One region of the Rossellomorea sp. GAMAL-10_SWC genome, then DNA from elsewhere that is predicted to be linked to it. Evidence: riboswitches for the same ligand, from Rfam matches in the RefSeq annotation. Region 1 holds a riboswitch; each other region holds the start of a gene.
What was found. A riboswitch is a leader RNA that binds a small molecule or an ion and turns the genes downstream of it on or off. The one in region 1 is predicted to bind thiamine pyrophosphate.

Region 1 (7,773 bases):
CAGGCTTATGTTTTAATTCTTGTGACAAAACAATATTTTTTAATACTGTTCTCCAAGGTAGTAATGAATGATCCTGAGGCATAAAACTAACATGACCAAGTTCTCCATTTATTATCGACCCATTTAACTTTACTTCTCCAGAATCTGGTTTTACTAAACCTCCAATAAGATGGAACAACGTACTTTTCCCACTACCAGATGGACCTAGAATCGATACAAATTCACCCTCGTTTACATAAAGGGATATATTTTCTAATACTTGATGACCGCTATAACTCTTTGATAATTGTTCCACTTGTAGTGTCATTTCCGTTTCTCCCCTTTAACTTTCCATTTAACAGTAAAACGTTCAATTACAACTATTAGGAAGAAGAAAAGCATACTTAAAAACATAATGATAAAAATTGAAACAAATACTCGATCTGTTCTAAATGAAGATGAAGCTAAAGTCATATAGACCCCAATTCCAGATTTCGCTCCTAGCCATTCAGAGATAACTGCTCCCATAACACTATAAGTCGCTGAAATCTTTAAGCCAGAAAAAATGGAAGGTAGAGAAAAAGGCAATTCAACTTTCCAAAAAATTTGTGATTTGGATGCTCCCGCCATTTTCATATAATTTATTAGTTCACTTGGTGTTTGTCGGAAACCATCCAACGCTGAAACTGTAACAGGGAAAAAACAAACAAGAGAAATAATAATTAATTTAGGTAATACACCAAATCCAAACCAAATAATTAAAAGCGGTGCCAATACGATAATTGGTACATTTTGCGAAAGAATTAATAATGGGTAAAAAGCTTCCCTAACACCTGGAATTAAATGCAATAGAAATGCGATTAAAAATCCTAATAAACTACCAATTAACAAACCAATAATCGTTAATTGAATTGTAGAAGAAATATGAGGAAGTAGTGAATTAGTTGATTTCATTCCTTCTTTAAAGATTGCGATTGGTCCTGGTAATAACCAAGATTCGATTTTCCAAATTTTAATACTTAGCTGCCAGCAAATTAAAAAAAGCAGGATGACAACGATAGGTTGCCATCCTTTTATATTTTTAGATTTCATTAACGGTACTTCTCCGTTAACACATCCATCGTAATACCTTGTGGTTGATAAAGTATTTTCATTTGAGTTATTACATTGTGGCAACCTATTTCAATCATTCTTTCATTCATTTTTTGAACAACCATTAATAATTGATTCAAGTCGCCTTCCATAGTTGTTTCCAATGGTTGAACTTGATATTTTACACCTGATTCATCAATAATTTTAATTGCTTCATCAACTGCTGGAATAACATCCTCAATATTATTTGTTTTCGGTATAATTTGGACACTCATTAAAGTAGTTTGCATTTTTGCTCCTCCTTATTTCGCTGGTAAGAAATCATTCGTAAATGCTTCTTTTGGCTTAAAGTTTCCTTCTAATAATTTATTTTCAGCTAAGAAATCAGCATAGTTTTTCCAAACTGATAACTTTTGCTCACCCCAACGGTCCGCATCATCTTTATATTTAGATGCTAACCATTCTTGACTTTTTTCCACTAATTTTTTATCTAAGTCCGGATTATCTTTTATTAAAATCGATGCAGCTTCTTTTGGGTTATCAATCGCAAAATTATATCCTTTTGATGCTGCAGCCACAAACGCTTTTACTATTTTAGGGTTTTTACTAATCATTTTTTCGTTCGTAGCTAAAACTGGAGTATAGTAATCTAGCTTTTTACTATAATCAGTTAAATATATCATGTTTAATTTTTCTCCACGTAGCTCTGCTTCAATTCCTGTCCATCCTTGATAAATCCACGCAAAATCGATATCTCTTTTTACCGCTGTAAAGAAATCAGCATCACCCATATTAACGATATTTAACTTATTAACATTCGCATTTTCTTCTGACATAAGTGATTTTAAAATAGCCTTTTCAACCGGTGAACCCCAACCACCATATGTTTTTCCAACGAAATCTTTTGGTGACTTAATTCCTTTTTTCACTGGTGATGCAAATCCAGAAGTATTATGTTGAATAATTGCTGCAATAGATACAATCGGTACATTTTGAACTCTTGCTTGTGTAATTGACTCTTGATAAGAAACCCCAAAATCTGCTTTACCAGATGCAACTAATTGGTCTGCACCTGTTTCTCCTGGGCTGATTATATCTACATCAAGACCTTGTTCCTTAAAATAACCTTTTTCCTTAGCAACAAATAGCCCAGTATGATTTGTATTTGGCGTCCAGTCTAGTACGACAGTCACCTTTTTTAATTGCTTTGGCTTTTTAGTAGTAGCAGTTTTGTCTTGACCACACCCAGTTAACATTAAACAAATAGCTACTAAAAATACTACTAGTTTTTTCATTATCTATATCTCCTTTTTGTTTTTTGTTTATACAAAAAGAAAACGTCCGGATATTAACCCGGACGTAAATGCGCTGTAAAAAACATATCTAAAAAGAGATACTGTTCCCTACGCTGGCATCACCCAGATCAGGTTCTAAGAGTCAACATCTTAAGGATGCTATCTCAGCCAGCAACACTGGCTCCTCCACATTTTTTCTCATATATAAACTTTTCCTCATTAATATAACAGATAATGATTGAATTTACGAATTATTTTTAACTTGTGTTTAAATGTTTTAATACTCTGTTAATAAGAGCAATAAAACTATGAAATTTTAACATTTTTAAAAAGAGAATGATAAACAAAAATATCATTTCTTATAGTAAAATCTTAAATGAATAAAGAATATACTACATCAACAAATTATTAAGTAAAATGAGGGGATTTTTTGAATAAACCAATCGGAGTCATCGACTCAGGTGTTGGGGGCTTAACAGTTGCCAAACAAATTATTAGACAATTACCTAAAGAGGACATTTTATACTTAGGCGATACTGCAAGATGTCCATACGGATCACGACCATATACGGAAATCAGAGAATTCACTTGGGAAATGACTAACTTTCTATTGGAGAAAGATATAAAAATGTTAGTCATCGCCTGTAATACAGCAACTTCAGTTGTCTTAAATGAAATGCGAGAAAAACTTCAAATTCCAGTCATTGGAGTTGTCCGCCCAGGTGCTAGAGCAGCAATAAAATTAACACAAAATGACCAAATCGGTGTCATTGGAACGAATGCTACTATTAATAGTAAAGCATATCATTCCGCACTAAAGCGGATTAATGACAAAGTTATAATTGAAGGCTTGGCATGCCCAGAGTTTGCTGGAATTGTTGAAAATGGGGACTACAATAAACCTGAAATATTTGAGATTGTTAAACACACTCTTGCACCGCTTATTGATTCAAATATCGATACCCTAATACTAGGTTGCACGCATTACCCATTACTTGGTCCAATCATCCAAAAAGTGATGGGACCATCAATCCAACTTATCAGCTCTGGTGATGAAACAGCTCTAGAAGTAAGTGCAATTCTGGATCAACAAAATATATTATCTAACTACGAAATCACTTCACATGAATTTTTTACAACTGGGGATCCAACCATTTTTAGTAAAATAGCTTCATCCTTATTCCAAGAACCGATGGAAAACGTAAAGTATATTAAACTATAAAGGTCAATAGAGCACTTTAAATGAAAAAAACCAACAAAGTAAGCCTTTGTTGGTTTTTGTGTTTTTAAATTACGAACGCTCTTCTAAAAATTTATTCTTTTGTGTTACTTGAAAAATAATCTTTTAGCATCGCATTGTTCTTTACAATATCATCTAATGTATATTGATCTAAAACGTGTAAAAATTGTTCTAATGCATTATTAAATATATGTTTTAAAGAACAAACAGGTGTAATAACACAAGTATTACCGTGTTCAAAACATTCTACAATATTAAAGTCTTCTTCAGTTTTACGAATTATTTCACCGATATTTATTTCTGATGGTAATTTAGCTAAACGGATTCCACCGTTTCTGCCACGAATTGTTTCGATGTAACCCATCTTACCTAAATTATAAATTATTTTCATTAAATGATTTTTAGAAATATCATAAGCTTCAGCAATGTCCTTAATATTAACTAATTTTTCACGTGGCTCAGAGCTTAGAAATATTAGTACACGAAGAGAGTAATCCGAATAAGTTGTTAAACGCATAACTTGTCCTCACTGTTTTATTTAAGATTAATCATAGCATAATTGTGAACTTTTTTTAAACTTTTATGCATTTTTGCGAAAAAATACAAAAAAGATGTATTTTACATATTGCTTTAAATAAATTCTAGGTCTAAGATAAAGATGTATTTATAATACTACTTTAAAACGTGATTAGGGGGATTTTTCATGCTATCTCAAAAAACAATTGATATTATTAAGTCAACAGTTCCAGTCTTAGAAGTAAAGGGTACAGAAATCACTAAAGTATTCTATAAAAATTTATTTACTAATCATCCTGAACTATTAAATGTATTTAATCATACAAATCAACAACAAGGTAGACAACAAACTGCTCTTGCAAATACTGTTTTAGCTGCTGCACAAAACATTGATAAACTAGCAACAATTATTCCTGTTGTAAAACAAATTGCGCAAAAACACCGCAGTCTTCAAGTTAAAGCAGAGCACTATCCAATCGTAGGGCAACATTTACTAGGGGCAATTAAAGAAGTACTTGGTGATGCTGCAACTGATGAAATACTAGGTGCTTGGGCGGAAGCATATGGAGTTATTGCACAAGTATTTATCGATATCGAAAAAGAAATGTATGAGGAAGCATCTTCCCAAGAAGGCGGTTGGTCTGAATTTAAAGAGTTTAAAGTCATCGAAAAAGTTGAAGAAAGCGATGTAATTACTTCATTCTACTTAGTTCCTAAAGATGGTTCTTCAGTTCCTTCTTTCTTACCTGGTCAATATATTACTGTTCGCTCACAAATTCCTGGTGAAGAATATTTATCAAACAGACAATATAGCTTATCTGATGCACCAGGTAAAAATCACTTTAGAATTTCAGTAAAAAGAGAAGCTGAAGAAAACCAACCACTTGGTAAATTCTCAAACTACCTACACAATCAAGTAAATGTTGGTGATACTTTGGATATTACTGCTCCAGCAGGTGAATTTACTTTAAATACTGAAACTGATTCAGATGTTGTTTTCTTAAGCGGTGGTGTTGGAATTACACCATTAATCAGTATGGCTAAGTCAATTACAAGCAATCAACCAAATCGTCAAGTCAGCTTTATAAGCGCTTCAAGAAACGGTAAATTACAAGCATTTGAAAATGAACTAAACCAATTAAAAGAGCAATTAACAAATTACAATTTATCATTTGTTTATGAAAATCCATCTGAGGAAGATCTTCAAAATAATAACTTTAAAAAGCAAGGTTATATTGATGCAGAATGGTTAAATAACAATGTTAAATCAGACAATGCAGATTATTACGTATGTGGTCCAGTACCATTTTTAAAAGCGATTATAACAAGCTTAAAAGAATTAGGAATTAAAGATGCACAAATTCATTATGAATTCTTCGGACCAGCAATGAATTTAGACACTGAGCCTAAAAGCCCTGTTCAACAAGGTTAATATTTAGAAAGGATGCTCAATTAAGAGCATCCTTTTTTACGCTGTTGCAAGACAATCTTCTCAATTAATTATCATATTTTCGTAAAAGGAGTAGAGTGATGTTGATTTCCATTACAGGATGCTCGCTTTCCATGGGGCGAGACCTGAGCCTCCTCGGCAAGCCTGCGGGGTCTCAGCCTTCCCGCTTATCCCATAGGAGTCGAGCAGCCCTCCATTCCAATCAACTTATTATTTAAAAAAGTTTAACGTTAAAATCTAATGTAATATCCTTTACTTAGCGTAACATAACAGAATTTTAATCAGTTTGTAAGTCAATTGAGATTGAACAACAACTTATAAACTAAACATTTAAAACTATATTTCTAAATTCGCTCTTAATATTTTTTAATTTCGAAAAAGTTTACTATAGATTATCGGTATATCAAGATTGTTGAAACACTTTAACATTTAAAATCGTTAATCGTTATTAAATTAAAAAATGAATTTTAACATCAATAATTTCCCACTTAATATTGTATTCCCTATAGACTTTCTATTAAGAGCACATCCTTTTTTATTTCCGCTCTAATAATACAGCCACTCTTTTTAAAACTGTCGGTATAGTAAAGCTACCAAAAATTGCGATTAGGTCACTTGAGTAGTATTTTTTTAGAGTGCCATATACTAAGCCACTTATCATTAGATCGTACAAAAAGAATCGACCAAAATCACGTTTAGTTATGACCATAAAGATGATAGATGCATTTCTTGTTGTAAGAATAAGCCCACCTTCTTCTAGAAAAATTAGTCATTCTAATCAATACAAATCACAAATTTATTTTTTATCTAACATCCAATAATACTTTTCAATTTCTTCTTTTACTTTTATCATGCCAATTTTCTCTAAAACTCTAATAGAGGCATGATTATAAATGGAACAAATAGCAGATATTCTTATAACATGATTTTGCTTTAATCCCCACTCACAAATAGCCCTAGCCATTTCAGTTGCATACCCTTTACCTTGATAACTTGGTGCAATACTATAACCTATCTCCATAATCCCAGTTTCATCAGGACCACCTTTAAATCCCATGTCCCCAATAATTACTCGATCTTTTTTATGAATAATAATTCCTTCATATTTTTCTTCAGTAGGATGTGTTTGAAAACGAGAAATTTTATAAGGGAAAAGATTTTTATATACGAGAATTGGCCACCCTTGAGCGAAACTATAAAATTGATTTTCAAATTCTAACTCTTTATTTCCACTTAAAACAGAAAGCATCGCTTCTGCTGTAAAAGTCATTAATAGTAAATTTTTAGTTTCAGTGATTATCATTACCTGACTCCTGTATACTAAATTTATTAGTTTTTTTGACTACTGCTTCCCTTAAAAAATATTCTAGAAATGACTAATCCAATCAGTCCAAGCAGTATAAATAAACCGGCTCTAACCATCAATGTAATATTTGGTAAATCTATTAATACAAGTTTTCCTAGCGTCAATAATAATAAACCTATCCCAGTATATGTCCAAACTTTGAACTTCTTAATGTTACCAAGTATCATGGCTAATATTGAAAGCAAGATCCAACTTATATTAATTAATAATCGAATTATATTGTCGGATTGATCTACTGCGAGTATTTGAACAATTTGTGTTATAAAAGCAATTAATATAACCGTAATTAATAAGGAACTACTTAATAAGATAAATTGCTTTTCATCTTCATTTTTATAAGCCAAAATTGCAATCGTAATTAGAGCTAGAATTAACATAAACCAATTCATTGTTTCAAAAGACCATAAAGAATCTATTCCAACTGATAAAATGGATATCCCCACCGGAATAAATGTAAGAGTAGCTATAATTAATTTTAGTAGATCTCGATATCTTAAATAAAATAAATAAGTTGATACTGCTTGAATTATTAATACTGTACATAGTAAGTTTTCTGAAACACTATCCAAACAAAGGAATGAAATGGCTAATATAAAATTAGTCGAAAATCCAAAGAAAAAATCCGCTTTCTTTTTATAATAAAAAGTCAGGAATAAATATCCTACACATAAAAAAATTAAAATCATTGTTCTATTCAGATCTTCAAATGCACTAAAGATCCAACCGATTGTTAAAATAAAACTGGTGTGAAGAATTATTACTTGCTTTTTAATAGCAAACTTAGATTTTATCAATATAGCTAGCAAACTAATATGTTGAACGAGAATACTTAGTG
Region 2 (7,773 bases), 2.0 Mb from region 1:
GATCATATCGCACAAGCCTGACGCTTTTGCCAATCGTGCAATTCTAACTGCCTCTTCAGCAGTTTTTGCACCAGCTGTATTTGGCAATAATTTATATTTCGTTAGATCTAATTGTTCAAGAAAATTTGGTTGAGATTCCTCAAAAATATTCATTCTTCTAACAGCAAAAGTTAGGATCTCGGCTTCCGATACTTCAACAGCTTCTTTCTGGACTTCAAATGAAGGGTATTTTCCTGTTCCTAATAATAATCTTGAATGAAACGTATGATTTCCTACTTTTAACATAATTAGCCACCACCTACAAAATGTATTAATTCTACAGAATCTCCGTTAGAGAGATGAGTTAACGAATACTGTTCCTTATAAATAATTTCTTTATTTACCTCGACAATAACAATTCGGTTTTCTAATTGATATTCATTCAGCAGATCCTGAATTGTACAGGTTATGCTCGAAATATCAATATTCTTTCCGTTTAACCTTATTTCCAAAAGATTACACCCCCAAAGAGTTAAAATTAACGATTGATTTTAAATGCTTCGATCCAGTTACGATTGACTTTCCGCTTAAGGATCAAATCTCGAATTAATTTTCCAGTTGCTGGTGCAAGCAATATTCCATTTCGAAAATGGCCGGTCGCAAATAAGATTTGATCCTCATCTGGATGAGTTCCAATAAAGGGATTATAGTCGAGAGTTCGCGGTCGTAATCCTGCCCAAAATGAATCAATTTTCATGTCATCAATTTCGGGAAGCATTTTTTTAGCGCTTTGTATTAATGACTCAATCCCCCTTAAGCTAGGGTTCTCATTCCATTCGTTATCAAACATGGTAGCTCCGATGACAAGGCGGCCGTCATTCCTTGGAACAATATAATTTTGTTCATGGAAGAGAGTATGCTTTAATGCAACCTTTTCACTTTTGACAGAGATGCATTCACCTTTAACGGGAATAATTTCGTGTTGTAATCCAAGCTGTCCAAACAATGAATTACTCCAAACGCCACTTGCAACCACTATAGTTTTTGCTTCAAAATCGCCATTTGTTGTTTTAATTAAATAATGTGAATCATTTTTTTGAATCTGAAATACATGTGTATATTCAAAAATAGATGCACCTAAAATTTGAGCACTTTTGCAAAACGCATTACAGACAGAAACAGGTAATACATTCACATCGTCTTCAATATAAGCTGCTCCAATGATGTTTGGATGAATGCCAGGTATCTGTTTTTTTAACTCCTCCTGGTTATACCAAAGTGCCGAAGTTTGAGTGAGTAGCGGAGTTAATTGTTTTTTTTCTAAATCTGTATAAGCTAGTTTGAAAATGCCACCTTTTTTAAGTTCAATATCAATTCCACATAATTCTTTTAATTCTTCTTGAAGGTGAAAATAAGTTAATTGACTATTTCTAGCAAAAGTAAAAAACGACTCGGAGTGATCCCACTCGGAATGGGCACCAAGCATTCCAGCAGCTGCCTTAGTTGTTTTCTGTCCAACTTGTTGTCCTTCAAGAACTGCGACATGAATATTTTCTTTCGCTAGATAATAAGCAATGGAACAACCTATTATTCCACCACCAATTAATACAACATCAAATTTCTTGTTCATAAGCGAATTTGCACCTTTCAAAATATTGCAGCGCAGCTTCTAGAGGATTTCGGGCAGAAAATATGCCAGACATGACAGCTATACCATCAATTTCGTTCTCTTTTAGAACTTGGATATGTTCAGGTAATATTCCGCCGACTGCATAGATTGGTATAGTTAACGTTTTTTTCATTTCTGGAATTAGTTCAATCCCATTAGGTGTTAATCCATTTTTACACTCTGTTTCAAAACAATGACCGTACAGAATATAGTCAGCTTTATCATTTTCTGCCTGTATTGCTTCAGTAAGTGTGTGAACTGATTTTCCTACTCGTAAATTAGGAAAATATTCTTTTACATCAACAAGGGGAAGACCATGTCCCGGTAAGTGAATATTTGATAGGTTAGAGAAAATAGCTATATCTAAACGATCATTTAAAACAATTTTTTTCATATCTACCTTGTTTATTTTTAGTAGATTTAAGAGTGATAGTAGCTCAATTGCCGTTTTCGACTTTTCGCGAATATGTACATAGTCGACTGCATCGATTATTTGAATTATTTTTGTAGCAAGTACTTCGACTGAGTGCTGATCATCTGTAATTGCAATAAGTTCCATGGCCCAGCCTCTTTCATTTGCAAAATTTTTTCAAACAAAAAAACCACTTTCCTAAAAAAAGAAAGTGGTTACATTACACGCGAAAAAAGTATAAAATGCGCCACTTTCCTACGCAGGTACTAGCCTGTTCAGGTTTTGAGGGTTTAAAAGTAACTACCTTATTCTCAGCCCTTATCAAGGGATCCCCTAGTGATGAATATGTATGAAAATTAATCTTAGCATAGCATATAAAAAATAATATTCAATACTAAATTTATTTTTACTAGTCCAATTTTAGTACCAGAAATTGGGCTTGAAGTATAGTGAAATCAAGTGTTTTTAGGAATAAAAAAAAACCAAAATCTTTTTTTTGTTTGGAGTTTCTGTAAAAATTTAGGGAAATAAAAACATTTACATTTTAAATTTATGGGTTTATATTTAGTTTGAACAATTTAATAGATTGACTAGGGGTGTCCAATTAATTGGGCTGAGAGAGAAACGTGATTAAGTTTCTTAACCCTCAGGACCTGATCTGGTTCATACCAGCGTGGGGAAGTTAGAAATTTTCATTAATGATTACATAATTATTAATGTAGTTTTGCTAACACTTAGCCGGGTCTTAAACATAAGATTCCGGCTTTTTTTCATGCTTTAAATGGATTGGATTTCGTCCTTTTTAAACTAATTAAAAAGGGGAATGAAATCAAATGAACAATTCTGTAAATGAAATGAATTTTTCCATCATGTCTAGTTTTTCAGGAAGTAAGAAGGTATATGTTGAAGGATCTAGACCTGACATTAAGGTGCCAATGCGTGAGATTCAATTAAGTCCAACAACTGGCACTTTTGGCGAAGAAGAAAATGCTCCAGTTAGAGTATACGACACTAGTGGACCTTACACAGACTCAGCTAGCTCAGTTGATATTCGAATGGGACTTAAGGCGATTAGACATAACTGGGTAATCGAAAGAAATGATGTTGAAGAGTATGAAGGGCGTGAAATAAAGCCTGAAGATAATGGATATAGAAAAGAGTCAGATCAACATAATGTTGAAGTATTTAAAGGGTTAAAAAGAAAACCATTACGTGCAAAAGATAATGGAAATATTACTCAAATGCATTATGCTCGTAAAGGAATTATTACACCTGAAATGGAATTTATTGCGATTCGAGAGAATGTTTCAGCCGAATTTGTTCGTGATGAGGTTGCAAAAGGAAGGGCTGTCATTCCATCGAATATTAATCACCCTGAAAGTGAGCCAATGATTATCGGTCGTAATTTTCATGTGAAAATTAATGCCAATATAGGTAATTCAGCGGTTACGTCTTCAATCGAGGAAGAAGTAGAAAAAATGACATGGGCTACTCGTTGGGGAGCGGATACGATGATGGACCTTTCTACTGGGAAGAATATTCATACAACACGTGAATGGATTGTCCGAAACTCGCCGGTACCAGTAGGGACAGTTCCGATTTATCAGGCGCTTGAAAAGGTTAATGGAATCGCTGAAGATTTAACCTGGGAAGTGTTTAGAGATACTCTAATCGAACAAGCGGAACAAGGGGTAGACTATTTTACGATTCATGCGGGAGTATTATTACGCTATATCCCATTAACTGCAAAACGAGTGACAGGAATTGTATCTCGTGGCGGGTCTATTTTGGCTCAATGGTGTTTAGCTCACCATAAAGAGAATTTTTTATATACTCATTTTGAAGAAATTTGTGAAATTATGAAGCGTTATGACGTAACCTTCTCTTTAGGAGATGGACTGAGACCAGGCTCAATTGCCGATGCAAATGATGAAGCACAATTCGCTGAGTTAGAAACACTAGGTGAGTTAACGAAAATTGCTTGGAAACACGATGTTCAAGTTATGATTGAAGGACCAGGACATGTACCAATGCACTTAATTAAAGAGAATATGGATAAACAATTAGAAATTTGTCAAGAAGCGCCATTTTATACATTAGGACCGTTAACGACTGATATTGCGCCTGGCTACGATCATATTACATCAGCAATCGGTGCAGCAATGATTGGTTGGTTTGGTACTGCAATGCTTTGTTATGTAACTCCGAAAGAGCATTTAGGTCTTCCAAATAAAGAAGATGTAAGAGTAGGTGTTATTACATACAAAATAGCGGCACATGCAGCTGACTTAGCAAAAGGGCACCCTGGTGCACAAAAAAGAGATGATGCACTTTCAAAAGCAAGATTTGAATTTAGATGGCGTGATCAGTTTAATCTTTCCCTTGATCCTGAAAGAGCAATTGAATATCACGATGAAACATTACCTGCTGAAGGAGCTAAAACAGCGCATTTTTGTTCAATGTGTGGTCCAAAATTCTGTAGTATGAGAATCTCACAAGATATTCGAGATAAAGTAAAACAAGAAGAACTTCAGAATGATTCAATGATCGAAGAAGGAATGAAAGAAAAAGCGCTCGAATTTAGAAAACAGGGCGGAGAAATCTATCAATAAGGGTGTGAGCCTTATATGAATAGGGTAGAAGAAATCATAAAAGAAATAAAGAATTTGGAAAGAAATATGAGTCAGTTAAAAATCGAATTGAGCACAATTCAAAAAAATTGTGTACACGATTTCCAGAAGAAAGATACGATACAAGAATGCCTTAAATGCAGTTTAATTGAAAGCTTGTCTTGGTAAAATGAGAAACAATAAAAAACAAACCTCACAACAAAGAGGTTTGTTTTTTTACTTAAGAATTAATGTTCTGACAAACTATTGATTGAAACTTCTTCCTCTCGATCTGGTTGACCTAGCGGATAGATTCTAGCAGTTTCATTTGTTTCATCAACATGTTGAATGTAAATTGGTACTCCATTATATGTCACATTAGCCATTTCAGGTGAAGAAGCAATTTCTTGAGCTCGTTGTTTATTCATAAGGAACCTCCTCTTAATTAAAAATAGAAACCTAACATAGTATTAACCGTGATGAGATTGAGTATTCATATAAAATTCATCTTCAAAAGCACCACATTTTAAAGACTGGAGCTCTAAAAATTGAGAGAAGGTCTTTTTTTTATTGTTTTTTAAGAGAACATGCTGAAGGTAAACAAGTGAAGTAAAAGTGATAAAAAGAGTTAAGTAAAGAAGGATTATATACAAATATTACCATTGAAAATGATTATCACTGATGATAGGATTATAAACGTAAATGATAATGATAACTATTTTCATTTAACTGTAAAGGAGGGGGAATTTATAGAGGATCATCAACTTTGAGAATTAAATATCAATTTTAAAAAAACAACACATGATATTAGTAAGAATTTAAACTTTCTTACTATAAAGAATTGGAGAAAGTATTTAGATGGAATTATTCATTCAGCAATTTAAAAATAATGCTTTTCAATGTTTATTTACTTTAATGCGTATTCTATTTGGAATTGGTTGGTTATTTGCTGGGGTTACGAAAATTACTGAGAAGCGTTGGTATAGTGAACCTGGGGTTTTTATTAAAAACTATTTTATTTTGGCCATTGAAAAGCCAAATGTTCCTGAGTTTTATAAATATTTCATTCAACATTTTGCAATGAAGCATTACTTATTTTTTAATTACACGATTCCTGTAGTTCAAATTCTAATTGGTATTCTATTAATAATGGGTTTATTTATCCTTCCTTCTGTTTTATTTTGTCTATTTATGCATATTAATTTCATTCTTTCCGGTAATATGAACTTAATAAGTTTAACCTTATATACAAGCGCTTTTGGAATTTTACTTTCTTTAAATCGAGCTTACGTGTTAAGTTTAGATCGTTACCTTGGAATAGAAAAACTGTTCGTCTTAAAAAGTTCAGTACATATCAATACAATTCATTCTAAGCAAGCACAAGCTTCTTAATATATTATAAAAAAAACTCCTGTTAAAATTTAACAGGAGTTTTATAGTTTTTAAAGATTACCAGTGATGTCCATATCCATATCCGTCATATCCAGACCAGCAAGCTGCTCCAACAATGATTAATAAGATAAATAGAACAACGATTAAAGCAAAACCGTTAAGATGGTGTCCGTGATGTCCAGTACTCATACATGTGACCTCCTTCATACGATATTTAAGGGAAAATTCCCTTAGGGTCATGCAGCTAATTGAAAATTACAATTAGGAGAGGTGGATAATGTATCGTATGTTTTTTTGCCAACTATGAAACTAGTCTATATTGTAATTAGGCTTTTACCTAGACGAAGTTTTAATAAATCAATTATTTTTCCTTAGGAAGTGAGATTGCTGTTTCAACTACATAACCATTTTGAAACTTCACTGCAATTGTACCTAAATAAGTATCAGTAGGCTGAAGTGTTTCAGTACAAGTAAAATAACGTATATGTACAACTTCTTTCGTATCTTTACTAATCTTTTGGCAAGCAAGTAAATTACTTAGTCGTTTTAATGCGATCTCTCTTCTCACTCCAATAAGATCTTTTTTAATAAATGATTCATAATAATTTTTTAATGGGAACATTTTTACAGCTCCTGTTCATCCGAAAATAAAATTTCTTAAGAGGTATCATATCATAAAGTAAATCTGTTTTTTAAAGTTTGTTGTTGTGGATATTTATCATTATTCTAGATTTTTGAGGAAAATATGTAACTAATAAAAGAATCCCACTATAGTAACCTATAGTGGGATTTCATTACTTATGCAGTTTGATTTGTATCCTTATCAATCTTATTTTTACCGTTTAGTTTAGAATTTTTATATCCGTATGTGATATAAATTACTAAACCGATTACTAACCAGACTACGAAACCTTTCCAAGTAAATGATGAAAGTTGTAGCATTAAATATACACAGAATACAACAGCTAATACTGGTACTACAGGTACCCAAGGAGTTTTGAATCCACGCTTTAAGTCTGGACGAGTTTTTCTTAATACTAGAACACCAAGAGAAACAGCAGAGAAAGCGAATAAAGTACCGATATTTGTTAATTCAGCTAATTTGTTTAATGGAATTAAGCCAGCGAATAAAGCAACTAGTCCGCCAGTTACCCAAGTGCTTGTTACAGGAACTGAAGTTTTCTTATTAACTTTTGATAATTTACCTGGTAATAAACCGTCTTTACTGATTGCATAGAATAGACGAGTTTGTCCAAACATCATTACGATTAATACAGTTGTAATACCGATGATTGCGCCAAGTGAAATGAAACCAGCTGCCCAATCTTGGTGAATAAATGCTAGTGCAAAAGCAACAGGGTCTTTAACACCTAATTGATCAAACGGAACGATACCAGTAAGAATTAATGAAACGACAATATATAAGATTGTACAAATTGTTAAAGCTGAGATAATACCGATTGGTAAGTTACGTTGAGGGTTTTTAACTTCCTCAGCTGCAGTTGATACTGCATCAAATCCAAAGTAAGCAAATACTACTACTGCAGCACCAGCTGTTACCCCATGGAATCCCATTGGCATAAATGGAGTCCAGTTATGCGGTTGAACGTACCAAACACCAACTACGATAAAAAGTGCTACTACTGCTAATTTTACAATTACCATGATCGTGTTAAGTTTTGCTGATTCTTTAACACCTCTAGTAAGAATGA
Region 3 (7,773 bases), 1.5 Mb from region 1:
AGCCTTTTGTGCAATACCTACAGCAAGTGCTGCAATTGAAATTCTACCACCATCTAATGTATATAAGAATTGGCCAAAACCTTTATCAGGATTGCCAAGAATATTTTCTTTTGGAACACGTACTCCATCTAAAACAATTTGAGTTGTATTTGAAGCACGAACACCCATCTTGTCATAAGGATCTGTAATTGTTAATCCTTCTGAGTCAGTTGGAACGATAAACGCGCAAATATTTTTCTTTCCTTTTTCATCAATAGAAGTATAAGCAGTTACGATAATTGTGTTAGAATACTGAGCGTTTGTAATCCAGCATTTTTCACCTGTAATTACATACTCATCACCTTCTAAAACTGCTTTTGTTTGTGTTCCACCAGCATCAGAACCCGCATTTGGCTCAGTTAAACCGAAAGCTCCTAGCGTTTTTCCTTGCGCCATTGGAACTAAGTATTTTTGCTTTTGTTCCTCTGTACCAAAATAGTAAATTGGAGAAGCGCCTAATGAACATGTTGCAGCAAAGCTTAAACCTGTTCCTCCACATGCACGCCCTATTTCCTCTACAGCTAACGCATAACTAATTGTATCGCCACCGCTACCGCCATACTCTTCAGGGAACGGAATTCCTAATAAACCTAATTCACCCATTTTTTTGAACGTTTCAATTGGGAATTTGCTATCACGATCAAGTTCCTCTGCAAAAGGCTCAATTTCCTTTGCCGCGAAATCTCGTACCATTTCTTGAATCATTTGCTGTTCTTTAGATAATAAAAAATCCATGTGTTAGTCACTCTCCTTTTAATATTTAGGTACGTTTAAAAAAACGTAAGAATGTCTCCAACTGCAGCAAAAAGCAGTGGAGTCTCATATTTCGTGTATAAGAAATAAATATTTTAGTCTTACAATTGATAATATTCGATATTTTCTACCATTTTCCTTTAATCTATGTTCGACAAATTGAGACAAGAGAGGAAATGTTAGGAAAAGTGGGAGGATTGTCGGGATGTAGTCGGAATTACTGTTGGATGGGGGAGTGCAAATGCGTTTTAGAGGGGTGCAAATAAGAAGCCTGACTGTGCAAATAAGTCTAGAGAGCTGCAAATAAGCAGGATATCAGTGCAAGTAAAAGGAGTACTGCATATAAAGGCAAATCTGCAATTAAAATAGCTATATCTGCAATTAAAAACTTCAAAACTGCAATTAGATGATAAATTACCCATACTAGTTGGGGAATTATACACTAAAAATCGCACAACAGTTGATCCTTTCATACGGTAAACTAGCCAATTGTTCTAATTCTTCTTAAATCAATTAAAGAATTGATATGAATCTATGATTTTTAAATAGTTCATGACAATCAAGTTTTCCTCTTAAAATACAAAAAGGGCACCTATCCATCAAATAACGATGTAATAGATACCCTAGATACTAATTTATTACTTATTAACCAACATACTCAAATATTCAGCAGCCGATTTAATATCTTCTTTCCCTAATATCGCAGAAACAATTGCAACACCGTCAATTTTTGTTTCCATTAATTCAGCAACGTTTTTTTCATTAATTCCACCGATGCCTACGATTGGAATTTTTACTGCCTCACGTATTCTTCGTAACTCATCTAGTGCTAAATATTTTGCATCTAGTTTTGTACTCGTCGGATACACTGAACCAATACCAACATAATCCGCACCTTGTTCCTGTGCAATCATTGCTTCTTCTAATGTTGATGCAGATACACCAATAATCATATCTTCCCCAACAATCTGTCTAGCCACAGTCAAAGGTAAATCTTCTTGACCGATATGCAAGCCATCAGCCTGTATCGCCAATGCGATGTCTAAACGGTCATTAATAATCAATGGAACATTATATTTTGAAGTGACTTCTTTTACTCGCATAGCAATACTGTAAAAATCTAGACTGCTACAATTTTTTTCTCTTATTTGTACGATTGTTGTTCCACCTTTAATTGCTTCCTCAACAGATTGAACTAAATCCCTTGATCCTAATACATCTCGATCCGTTACTAAATAAAGCTTATAATCTATTTTACTTTTTGCTGTAGCCATTCGATTTTTCCTCCCGTTAGAAGTGTATCAACAGAAGCTTTAGATGCTTCATCAAATAAGTTTACTTTAAATGTACCGATTCCTTGCCCTTCAGTTAGGCGAGCCTTAGCAAGCTCTCCACAAAGACCCATTGTCGTAATACCGGAAACAGCTGCAAGGAAATAATCAGTCGTTGCACCAGCATAAGTTCCAATTAATGATGTACTCATACATCCAGTTCCAGTTACATCAGCTAGCATTTTATCTCCATTTGAAATGGTACATACTCGGTCTTGTTCTGCAATAATATCTACTGCACCTGTAATTGCAACTACTGAGCCTAATTTCGCTGATAGAGATTTTGCAATTTCAACGCCGTCTTCTTCACCAGCTACAGAATCCACACCTTTAATTTGAACCTTTAAGCCAGCAATCATTTTAATTTCTGACATATTTCCACGAACTACTGCAAAACGTACTTCTTTCAATAATTTAGAAGTCGTTTCTGTACGTAAAGTAGTTGCTCCTACACCAACAGGATCTAATATAACTGGTACGCCTAATTGATTAGCTTTTTTACCAGCCTTAATCATTGATTGAATTGTTCTTTCATTTAATGTTCCAATATTAATAACAAGTGCTGATGCAAAAGATACCATTTCTTCTACTTCGGCTAAATCATCTGCCATAACTGGTGATCCACCTAGGGCTAACACCATATTTGCACAGTCATTTACAGTTACATAATTTGTAATGTGATGAACTAAAGGCTTTTTCTCTTTCACACTTTCAAGAATTTGACTCATTTCATTCATAGTTAACATTTTTTTCTCCCCCGATTTGCTTTGGAACAAGCTTATTAATAACAAACTGAACAACTATATAAATGACACAAATTAAAATCATACTTGGAACAGTAGCTCCAAGGAAGAAGTCTAATTGTACAAACTTACGATAAATAAAAACTCCTAAAATCCATGTAATAAACGCGATCCAATCAATCTTCAACGATTTACTTATATTTGTTCTTTTTAGAATAAAATAGTCCGTTAATAAAATTGCATATAACGGTGCAAAAAAAGAACCAATTGTATATAAAAATCCTTCATACTTCTCTATTGGGAAAATAACGGCCAATAATGTTCCAAGAGCTGTAACGATTAGGGCGATATGTTTTCCATTTAGCTTTGGAAAAATGGTTGTAACTGATATTCCGGCAGAGTAAGCATCCATGAAAGTCGTTGTAACAGTTGCTAAGACGACGATACCAACTGCAAATAATCCTAGATTTGCACTCATTAAAACAGCAACCGGGTCTACTTGATTAAATGCTAATGCTGCGCCTAGCCCAATAATATACATCCAAGAGCTACCAAACATATAACCTATAAAACTACCAATCGCTCCATCTTTTGTTGTCTTCGCGAAACGAGTATAATCACTAATTAATGGAATCCACGATAATGGCATAATTACCGATAATTCAACGGCTGCACCAAAAGATAATCCTGAAGTGCTTGGTTGGGTTAGGATCTTATCACTTTTAAAAATGACAAAACAGAGCATAATTGTTAAGACAAATAACAAACAAACGGCTAAACTATTAAGTTTTTTTGAAGCATTTTGCCCAAAGTACAACCAGATTGCGATCAATACTCCAATTACTAAACACCAAACCCATAGGTGGTCAAACCGATAATCTTTAATTGTAACTAAATTGATTGAGCGAGCACCTGTTAAAATCATAATTGCTGTCCAGCCTAGTAACTGTAGAACATTCAAAAGCGAAAACAAATAGCTACCATAGCTACCAAATGAAATTTTTGTAGATTCCATTGCTGATAATCTTTGCTGAGAACCAATGACTCCACCTAATATAAGCAATAATGTTCCAAGTAAATGCCCTACTAAAATGGCCGTCAAGCCTTTCGTAAAACCTAGTGGTGCTACTAGGGCACCAGTCATAATTTCTGCTACAGAAACTGCCGCACCAAACCAAAGTGTTGTAAAGTTCCACTTCGTCATTTTTACATTTTGATTAGACATATTGAGCTCCTGCCTTTTCATACAATGAGTAAAAATGATGTACAGGACCTACCCCTTTTCCGATTGAAAAGGAATGTTGGATTGCTAATGTTATATAGTTTTTCGCCTCTCTAATTGCCTCATTTAATTCAAGTTCATTTGCTAAATTAGATGTAATGGCTGAAGATAAAGTGCAACCTGTACCGTGGGTATTAATTGTATTAATTCTAACGCTATTAAAGCTTGTAAATTCCTCGCCATTAAAACAAATATCGGTAGCCTCCCCCTCTAGATGACCACCTTTTACAAGGACGTTTTTAGCACCTAATGAGTGAATTTGAATAGCAGCTTCTTTCATCTCTTCAATCGTTGTAATTTTTCTTCCAGTAATGACTTCTGCTTCAGGAAGATTTGGCGTAATAACAGTTGCTAATGGAATCAATTTTTGTATTAAAGCTTCCTTTGCATCCGGACTTAATAAGTCAAATCCGCTTTTTGAAACCATAACTGGATCAACTACGATTTGCTTTGGTTTATATTGCTTTAGTTTCTCAGCAATGACTTTAATCGTCTTTATTTGAGATACCATTCCAATTTTTACAGCATCGACTTCAATATCAGTAAAAATTGCATCTAACTGACTAGCAATCATCTCTGGTGTCATATCTTGTACTGCAAACACTCCTTGCGTATTTTGAGCAGTTACTGCTGTAATTACACTCATTCCAAAAACACGATGAGCTGAAAACGTCTTTAAATCCGCTTGAATACCTGCACCACCACTTGAATCAGAGCCTGCTATCGTTAATACTTTCTTCAATTCTCTTCCCCCTATTTCATGAATAGAACTCTTTGATCTTACAGATAGAAGATGAAACTTGATTTTAAATACAAAAAAAGCACAAATCCCATAAGGACTTGTGCTCGAACAAATCAATGTTATGAATACAAAATATGTATTCTACCGTTCACTTTCCTACGCTGGCATTATCCAGATCAGGTTAAAGGGTCAAAGACTTATGTGTCTTAATCTCAGCCGAACGTTTACGGCACCCCTAGTACTATTCAATTATTTAAATTAATTACTTTATCATCTTAATTAATCCTTCTACTTTATTCAAGTATTTAGACAGTTTACTTTAAATTTTATCTTTTTAGTTAAAGCTATATTTCTATTTTGAATAATTTGTATCACAATTTGAACTACAAGTCTTTGCGATTGAGCATGAGCCACATTTACCTTTTTTCGTTTTCTTTATATATCGTAAAAGTGTCCACCCTGCATATCCAAAAATAAGAGCTCCTATTATAATATTGACAATCATAAGTAGATACCCCTTTCTTTAGTAGCCTAAGAGACTTCCAACTTGATAGATAATTAGCGCTAATATATACGCAATAACTAGTGCATATCCAACTGAGAAATACGTCCATTTAGCAGAACCTGTCTCTTTACGAATTGTCGCAACAGTTGCAAGACATGGTACATACAATAAGACAAATACCATAAAGCTAAATGCAGAAAGTGCAGAAAACTGTGTTGACAATATTCCTTGTAAAGAATGTGCATTTGGCACATGATAGATAATATTCATGGCAGATACGACTACCTCTTTAGCCAAAAATCCTGTTAGTAAAGAAGCACCTGCTTGCCACGTCCCGAAACCTAAAGGTGCAAGTATTGGTGTAAGTATTCCGCCAATCATTGCTAAAAAGCTATCATCCATCGAAACACCTAAACCACTTGGTCCCATATAAGATAATAACCATATTACTACAGAACCACCAAAAATAAACGTACCTGCTTTTCGAATAAATCCTTTACCTTTATCCCATGTGCTTCTAAATAAAGCTTTACCTTGTGGCATACGGTACGGTGGGAGTTCTACGACAAATAATGAAAATTCACCCTTTAATATAGTAGATGAAAAAACCTTAGCTAATACTAATGCAACTACTATTCCGAGTATATAGAGTGAAAAAACAACTATTGCTTGATTTTTTGCAAAAAACGCTCCAACGAAAAGTGCATATACTGGTAAACGCGCCGAACAAGACATTAATGGTGTTAACAAAATGGTGAGTAATCTCTCTCTAGGCTGTTCAATTGTTCTTGCAGCCATAACTCCAGGTACATTACAACCAAATCCAATAATCATTGGAATAAATGCCTTACCAGTTAAACCAACCATTTCCATCGAACGATCCATTACTAAAGCCGCTCGAGACATATATCCAAAATCTTCAAGGAATGAAATTAGTAAAAACAAAATAAAAATTTGTGGAACAAAGACTAAAACTCCACCAACACCGGCAACAATACCATCAAGAACAACTGCTTTTATAAAATCAGATGCATGTATTGCATTTAAGCCATTTGTTAGCCAGTCCGTTACAGATCCTGATAAAAACCCATCTAATGCGTCAGATAAGGGTAACCCCAACCAATCAAAAGTAAGCTTAAACATTAAAAACATTGTAACTAGGAAAATAGGAATACCCAAAATTGGGTGTGTCACAAATCGATCAATGCGATCAGTTAATGTAACTGCTTCATTAGATTCTTTCTCTACAGAACTTCCAATTAATTTTGAAATGACTTCTTTTCTTATAGAATAAATCCATTTTGAAGGTGATACACCTTTTTCACTGTGTAATTGTGCCTCTGTTATTTTAATTACTTGGTCAATTTTACTAAAATCGTAGGATGAAGCGATGAATTCAATTACCTCTTTATTGCCCTCTAAAATTTGTATTGCAGTCCATCTTTTAGGAATAGATAAAGTTGAAGGTAATAGTGTCATAATATTTTTAATACCGTCTTCAATAATTATTCCATAATCAATTTCAAACTCAACTTCAGATTGAGGAATTGTCTCTAGTAATTCGTTTACCTCGTTTGTTCCCTTACCCGATCTAGCGTCAATTGGAATAACTGGTACTTGTAATATCTTTGAGATACTAGAAGGATCAACTGAAATTCCTCTTCTTTTAGCAACATCAACCATATTTAGACCAATAATCATTGATTTATTAAACTCTAGAAGTTGAAGAGTGAGCATTAAATTTCTTTCTAATTGAGCAGCGTCAACAATATTAATCATCCCATCAAATGTTTCATTTACAAAAAAATGTGAAACAACGGCCTCATCTTTTGAAAGAGGGCTTAGAGAATAGATACCTGGTAAATCAATTAGATTTCCAAGTTTATTTTTTATACTCCCTACCTTTTTTTCAACGGTAACCCCACTCCAATTTCCTACATATTGGTATGTACCTGTTAAATTATTAAATAGAGAAGTTTTTCCTGTATTTGGATTTCCAATAAGCGCTATATTTAACATATTTTTTCTACCTTTATCCCAGATGCATCATGAAATCGAATGCCAAGTGATTGTCCGCAATTTTCAATCATACAAGGCCCTTTGAACGGCATTGTACATTGTAGGCAGACCATAGCCCCTTCACTTATCCCTAGATCTAAAAGACGTCTCTTCACTGCCTCACCTAGTGATGACAAGTCCGTTATTTTTGCTTTTTCGCCTATTTTTAATTCTGAAAGTAACATAAGTGATTCCCCCGGATCAAAACTTATTATATAAACAATTAATAATGATAATCCTTATCAATATCTTTATCTTAAGTGAAGACAAGTTAATTGTCTACCTGCTTTTATGAAAAGGTTAACTTAAGAAAAAATCCC

Region 2: another riboswitch for thiamine pyrophosphate. It lies ahead of thiC (phosphomethylpyrimidine synthase ThiC); the one in region 1 lies ahead of V5E38_RS15910 (ABC transporter substrate-binding protein).
Region 3: another riboswitch for thiamine pyrophosphate. It lies ahead of thiD (bifunctional hydroxymethylpyrimidine kinase/phosphomethylpyrimidine kinase); the one in region 1 lies ahead of V5E38_RS15910 (ABC transporter substrate-binding protein).

What each region holds. Positions count from the first base shown of each region.
Region 1 is NZ_CP144911.1:3,201,273-3,209,045, forward strand. Features, by position in the region: gene V5E38_RS15895 (ABC transporter ATP-binding protein) at 1-307, opposite strand, end outside; gene V5E38_RS15900 (ABC transporter permease) at 304-1,071, opposite strand; gene V5E38_RS15905 (thiamine-binding protein) at 1,071-1,361, opposite strand; gene V5E38_RS15910 (ABC transporter substrate-binding protein) at 1,374-2,366, opposite strand; TPP riboswitch at 2,455-2,564, opposite strand; gene racE (glutamate racemase) at 2,797-3,588, shown strand; gene V5E38_RS15920 (RrF2 family transcriptional regulator) at 3,680-4,123, opposite strand; gene hmpA (NO-inducible flavohemoprotein) at 4,310-5,554, shown strand; gene V5E38_RS15930 (GNAT family N-acetyltransferase) at 6,369-6,875, opposite strand; gene V5E38_RS15935 (DUF2339 domain-containing protein) at 6,902-7,773, opposite strand, start outside.
Region 2 is NZ_CP144911.1:166,552-174,324, forward strand. Features, by position in the region: gene V5E38_RS00825 (thiazole synthase) at 1-285, opposite strand, end outside; gene thiS (sulfur carrier protein ThiS) at 288-491, opposite strand; gene thiO (glycine oxidase ThiO) at 518-1,609, opposite strand; gene V5E38_RS00840 (thiamine phosphate synthase) at 1,593-2,207, opposite strand; TPP riboswitch at 2,296-2,405, opposite strand; TPP riboswitch at 2,643-2,757, shown strand; gene thiC (phosphomethylpyrimidine synthase ThiC) at 2,894-4,672, shown strand; gene V5E38_RS00850 (small acid-soluble spore protein H) at 4,918-5,097, opposite strand; gene V5E38_RS00855 (hypothetical protein) at 5,528-6,061, shown strand; gene V5E38_RS00860 (YjcZ family sporulation protein) at 6,119-6,250, opposite strand; gene V5E38_RS00865 (hypothetical protein) at 6,423-6,683, opposite strand; gene bcaP (amino acid permease) at 6,860-7,773, opposite strand, start outside.
Region 3 is NZ_CP144911.1:4,735,052-4,742,824, reverse strand. Features, by position in the region: gene V5E38_RS22870 (acyl-CoA dehydrogenase family protein) at 1-774, opposite strand, end outside; gene thiE (thiamine phosphate synthase) at 1,431-2,066, opposite strand; gene thiM (hydroxyethylthiazole kinase) at 2,042-2,869, opposite strand; gene cytX (SLC5/6 family protein) at 2,853-4,091, opposite strand; gene thiD (bifunctional hydroxymethylpyrimidine kinase/phosphomethylpyrimidine kinase) at 4,084-4,890, opposite strand; TPP riboswitch at 5,027-5,137, opposite strand; gene V5E38_RS22845 (FeoB-associated Cys-rich membrane protein) at 5,243-5,395, opposite strand; gene feoB (ferrous iron transporter B) at 5,414-7,414, opposite strand; gene V5E38_RS22835 (FeoA family protein) at 7,408-7,638, opposite strand.